DNA from 2 places in the Tissierella carlieri genome. Region 2 is predicted to be linked to the other one. Evidence: a T-box and tRNA genes for the amino acid it is inferred to sense, from the RefSeq annotation. Region 2 holds a T-box; the other holds one or more tRNA genes.
The links. A T-box is a leader RNA that pairs with one kind of tRNA and senses whether it is charged. The one in region 2 lies ahead of thrS (threonine--tRNA ligase), so its partner is inferred to be a tRNA-Thr.
Positions count from the first base shown of each region.

Region 1 (3,218 bases), on a different contig from region 2:
AATTATTCCTCATTAATCTAATGTTTATTCCAATTCCATCCAGAAAAAAGACTAGGTTAAAGACCTAGTCTTTCATCACTATTCAAGAACTTTAGTTACAACTCCAGATCCTACTGTTCTTCCACCTTCACGAATTGAGAATCTTAGCCCTTCTTCTATAGCTATTGGTGTTATTAATTCTATAGTAAACTTTGAGTTGTCTCCTGGCATTACCATCTCTACGCCTTCTTCTAATTTGATATCTCCTGTTACATCTGTTGTTCTAAAGTAGAATTGTGGTCTATATCCATTAAAGAATGGTGTATGTCTTCCACCCTCTTCTTTAGATAGTACGTATACTTCTGATTCAAATTTTATATGTGGATTTATTGATTTTGGTTTTGCTAGTACTTGACCTCTTTCGATTTCGTTTCTTTGAACTCCTCTTAGAAGTGCTCCTATATTATCTCCTGCTTGTGCTTCGTCTAGTAGTTTTCTAAACATTTCTACTCCTGTTACTACTACTGTTCTTGCTTCTTCTGCTAACCCAACGATTTCTACGTTGTCTCCTGTTTTTACTACTCCTCTTTCTACTCTTCCTGTTGCTACTGTTCCTCTTCCTGTTATTGAGAATACGTCTTCTACTGGCATTAAGAATGGTTTGTCTGTATCTCTTTCTGGTTGTGGAACGTATGCATCTACTTCTTCCATTAGTTTAACTATTTTGTCTCCCCATGGTCCGTCTGGTTCTTCTATTGCTTTTAATGCTGAACCTACTACGATTGGTGTACCATCACCATCGAAGGGATGTTCGGATAGTAATTCTCTTACTACCATTTCTACTAATTCGATTAATTCTTCATCATCTACCATGTCTTGTTTGTTTAAGAATACTACTATCTTTGGTACTCCTACGTTTCTTGATAATAGTATATGCTCTCTTGTTTGCGGCATTGGACCATCTGCTGCTGATACTACTAAAATTGCTCCGTCCATTTGTGCTGCTCCTGTAATCATGTTCTTTACATAGTCAGCATGGCCTGGGCAGTCTACGTGTGCATAGTGACGATTTGGTGTTTCATATTCTACGTGAGATGTGGAAATTGTTATTCCTCTTTCTCTTTCTTCTGGTGCTTTATCTATGTTGTCATAGCTTATTGCTTCTCCTGAGCCAAATCTTTTGTTTAATACCATTGTAATAGCTGCTGTTAATGTTGTTTTACCATGGTCTACGTGTCCTATTGTCCCTATGTTTACGTGGGGTTTAGTTCTTTCAAATTTTGCTTTTGCCATTTCAATATTCCTCCTTAATTATATTTAATAATTTAATACACTTGAGTTTTCTCTAGTAGATGATAAAGAAAGTCTTAAGTTAAAGCATTAATATAAACTTTCTTAAAATGCATTTATCGGAAATTTAAAATTAAGGAGATTTAGAATTTCCTATGCATCACAAGAAAACTCACCCTGGTGTTTCCTATCTTTAAAAAGCATGGAGCCCACGACCGGACTCGAACCGGTGACCTCTTGCTTACCATGCAAGTGCTCTACCTCCTGAGCTACGTGGGCATTTTTTACTCACTGCTAGTTATTTTACTATTTACATATAAAATTGTCAAGCTTAAGTTTATACTTTGTCCTCTAGTAGCTTCTCTAACTTTCTTTTAACTCTTTGTAAGGCATTATCTATACTTTTCACATGCCTGTCTAAATCCTCTGCAATTTCCTGATAGCTCATACCATCCACATAAGACATTAGGACCTCTAACTCTAATTCAGATAAAATCTCTCCTATTCTTCTTTCCATTAAATTCAAATCTTCTCTGCTAATCATTAATTCTTCTGGATCTGAAATTTTAAAGCCCGAAATTATATCCAATAGAGTCCTATCAGATTCTTCATCATATATAGGTTTATTAAGTGAAACATAAGAATTTAAAGGAATATGCTTTTGTCTAGTAGCTGTCTTAATTGCTGTAATTATCTGTCTCGTGATACAGATTTCTGCAAATGCTCTAAATGATGTAAGCTTGTCCTTATCATAGTCACGAATAGCCTTATATAGTCCTATCATGCCCTCCTGAACGATATCTTCCTTATCTGCCCCTATCAAATAATATGATCTAGCTTTGCATTTTACAATGTTTTTATATTTATAAATCAGGTATTCCAGTGCAATAGCGTCATCATTTTTTGCAGCTTCTACAATTTCTTCATCCTGCATAGTCATATATGTAGTTAATTCCATATCATTATGCACTTCCAATTGCACTAAGCATCCCCCCAGTATAACTCTGTTAATTTTGATTACTATTAATTATATTTAATACCTATATTTTAGTCAAGGTTATTCATTCTTACTAATTAAATTATTTAGTTTTTTTATCGTTTCTTCATCCAGTCTTCCTAGCAGAAGATCATTTTTTTTATTCTCTGTAGTACTTTTACGTTTAATAAGCTTTTTTTCATTAAATATTTCCATTTCTAACTCCCTAGCTGAAATCCTAGTTCCACCTCGACCAAAAACAATTTGTTGTTCCATCCAGTCAGATGTTGCTACTCTTACTCTCTTTATCCTTCCAATCTCATCTAGTTTTTTCTCTATATATTGATCTGCAGTCTCGTTTTCTTTCGTATATACAACTTTTAAATCATTATAATTTTCTTCTGCTCCATAGTTGCCCTTTACTAAATGTGCATCAAATACAATTATGACTTCAATTCCCGAATAATATTTATATTCTGTCATGATCTCTATAAGCTCATTTCGAGCCTCCTCTAAATGTTCCTTTTTAAGTTGACTAAACCGCTCCCAAGAATTAACGATATTATACCCATCAACAAAAAGATATTCTTTAATCTTTTTATTCTTCTTAGCCATGATTCTGTCTTACTACCTCATATATCAATATAGATGCCGCATTAGAGGCATTTAAGGAAGATATTTGGCCTAGCATTGGAATTTTAACTAAGACATCGCATTTTTCTTTCACTAGCCTAGATAATCCTTTTCCCTCATTTCCTATTACCAAAGCAATAGCTCCTTGTAAAGATGTCTTATAATGATAGTCAGTCCCGTCCATATCTGCACCATAAATCCATAGCCCTTTATCTTTTAGTTCTTCAATTGCATTTACAATATTGCTTACTTTTGCTACAAGCATATGCTCTACTGCACCGGCAGAACTCTTATATACCGTTTGATTTACTTGAGCAGATCTCCTTTTAGGAATTATTAC
Region 1 covers NZ_JAHLOH010000025.1:51,631-54,848, reverse strand. Annotated here, with positions in the region: gene tuf (elongation factor Tu) at 79-1,272, opposite strand; tRNA gene KQI38_RS06995 (tRNA-Thr) at 1,473-1,548, opposite strand; gene sigH (RNA polymerase sporulation sigma factor SigH) at 1,607-2,251, opposite strand; gene KQI38_RS06985 (NYN domain-containing protein) at 2,327-2,860, opposite strand; gene rlmB (23S rRNA (guanosine(2251)-2'-O)-methyltransferase RlmB) at 2,853-3,218, opposite strand, start outside.
Region 1: it encodes a tRNA-Thr, which carries the amino acid that the T-box ahead of thrS (threonine--tRNA ligase) is inferred to sense. The anticodon was not compared.

Region 2 (3,218 bases):
TTCGTAACATCCAATTGAAGTTCTGTGTATGATATATGGACGTTTTTTTTGCCCATCTTTATCAACATAATACATATCAAATCTTTCAGGCAGAGAGAAGTCTATTTGATTTGTAATTATGGTATCTTCTTTTCCCCAAACATTACGACATTGTATATCAAGTTTTGGGCCATAAAAAGCTGCTTCACCTTCAGCTTCAGAATATTCAATAGAAAGACAATCTAGAATCTTTTTCATCTGTTGCTCAGTTTCATCCCATGCCTCATCATTATCAATATATTTATCCTTATTCTTAGGATCACGTTTAGAGAATCTATAAGTAATGTCATCTTCAACGCCCAGTACTTTCATGATGTATTGCTGTAATTCCATAACTCCTTTGAACTCTTCTTCTAGTTGGTCTGGACGCACAATGAGATGAGCTTCAGATATTGTGAACTGCCTGACTCTTGTTAGTCCATGCATTTCACCAGAAGATTCATTCCTAAATAATGTAGATGTTTCAGAATATCTTATTGGTAATTCCCGATAGGAGTGTTGATCGTCATTATAAATAGTAAACTGGAAAGGGCAAGTCATAGGCCGTAAAGACAGTACATCCTCAGAATCTGGATTTCCTATATGGAACATACCTTCTCGATAGTGATCCCAATGTCCAGATATCTTATACAACGCTGACTTACTCATGTATGGAGTCATAGTCTGTCTATATCCCCATTCAGTTTCCAAGTCTTCTATCCAACGCTGTAAAAGCTTTATAATCAAAGTTCCTTTCGGTTTTATGAGCGGTAGGCCTTGACCTACTACTTCCGATTGCATGAAGAGTCCCAGTTCTCTACCTAATTTTACATGGTTCCGTTTTTTCGCTTCTTCAATCATATTTAAATAATCATTAAGATCCTTAGGTTTAGGAAAGGCAATGCCATATATTCTGGTAAGCATTTTGTTATTCTCATTGCCACGCCAATAAGCACCAGCTACTTGCATAACCTTTATTGCTTTTATTGGTTTGACATCTATAAGTTGTGCCCCTATACATATATCTGTTAATTCACCTAAAACACATATGGAAATTAATTCGCCTTTCTGTAGATCGTTTATAAACTCAGCCTTATATGATTCACCCAAACTTTCAATTTTCATTAAAGCTTCTTGCTGTTTCAACTCATACCGCTTTAAATCATGACCTTCTTTAACTATTCTTTTCATTTCTTCTTCGATCTCTGTAAGGTCTTCTTTATTAAATGACCCTTTTTTATCAAAGTCGTAGTAAAAACCATCTTCATTAACTGACCCAATGGCTAGATTTACCTCAGGAAATAATCTTTTTACTGCTAATGCCATTATATGAGCCGATGTACGCCAAAATATGGCCTTTCCTTCCTTATCTTCAAACTTAACTACCCTAAAAGTAGAATCTTCATTGATAATTTCCTGCATTCCTTTTGTATCTCCATTTACAACCGCTCCAAGGGCAACCCTTGCTAAGCCTTCAGATATATCCTTAGTAACATCATATACAGATACTCCTTTGTCATATTCTTTAACCACACCGTCAGGTAATATAATCTTAATCCTTTCCATAATCTAACCTCCTATTATTTAATTAATAGCCATAGACCACTTACACAATTCATAATTGAAAACACTATTTGCCTGCAGATTTGGTTTTGTTGTTTTACGCAGTTTCGAACACCAATTTATTTACTTGCCTCGCTCGTATAAATTGGGTTCCTATTGCGTTTGACCTACATCAACTCACTAATGTTCGTTGTTCTAGGTCATAAAAAAAGCCTTCCATCTCTACATATCTCTATGTAGGGACGAAAGGCTAAGTTTCGTGGTTCCACCCTAATTACTTCTCAATTTAAATAACGCTAATAAGCGGAAGTCCTTTATTCAGACTCGGTTCAGAGGCAGTCTTCATATATCTTTCTCATAAGAAGACTTGCAGCCACGATCTTCTCTCTCTTAAAGGAAATAATATATTACTCTTCTCATCAATACCTATAATATTAAATTAGCTTTTACACTTAGGATAACTATTTGTCAAGTAGCTTTCCCAGACACTCGATTACTCCTTCTGACAAAATACTCTTTGTTCTCCTGTTTCTTCATGTTTCTAAATGAACAAGTGTCATTGTCAGTTTCCTCATAACATATGACTTTTATATAAGAGATATGATATTACTTCTTCTTTTCTTTTACTTCTTCAATTACTTGGCAAATAAAATCTTCAACTTTGATTTGGCCTTTATCTCCTTCGTCTCTCTTTCTTACAGAAACTAATTTTTCTTCTACTTCCTTTTCACCTACTACTAACATATAAGGTATTTGCTGCAATTGAGCTTCTCTAATCTTATATCCTATCTTTTCGGCTCTATCATCTAATTCAACTCTAATACCCTTATCTGCCATTTCCTTCTTAATTTCATAAGCGTATTCATTGAATTTATCTGATATAGGAAGAATAATCGCCTGTACTGGTGCAAGCCATACTGGGAATTTACCTGCAAAATGCTCTATAAGTATTCCCATAAATCTTTCCATACTACCATATATAGTTCTATGAATCATGACTGGTCTTTTCTTTTCATTATCTTTATCCACATAACTCATATCAAATTTCTCTGGCATTTGGAAATCTAGCTGTATAGTACCACATTGCCAAGTCCTACCTATTGCATCCTCTAAATGGAAGTCTATCTTCGGTCCATAGAAAGCACCATCACCTTCATTTAATATATAGTCTATTCCTTTTTCCTTTAACGCTTCTCTTAGACCATTTGTTGCTATCTCCCACTGTTCTTCAGTTCCCATAGAATTCTCAGGTCTAGTGGATAACTCTACATGATATTTAAATCCAAATATATTGTACATATGATCTGCTAAATTTATTATATTAATCAATTCTTCTTTTATTTGAGATGGTAATACAAATAAATGAGCATCATCTTGAGTAAATGATCTAACTCTCATTAATCCATGTAGAGCTCCTGAAAGCTCATGCCTATGAACTAATCCAAGTTCTCCCCATCTTAGAGGCAAATCTCTATAGCTATACATCTTAGATTTATATACTAAAATAGATCCAGGACAGTTCATTGGTTTAATAGCATAATCCCCATCATCTATATTTGTAAAATACATATTTTCCTTATAGTGATCCCAGTGACCTGATTGATGCCATAGTCTTTCGTTCAATATCAAAGGTGTTT
Region 2 covers NZ_JAHLOH010000045.1:31,244-34,461, forward strand. Annotated here, with positions in the region: gene thrS (threonine--tRNA ligase) at 1-1,584, opposite strand, end outside; T-box leader at 1,817-2,013, opposite strand; gene thrS (threonine--tRNA ligase) at 2,188-3,218, opposite strand, start outside.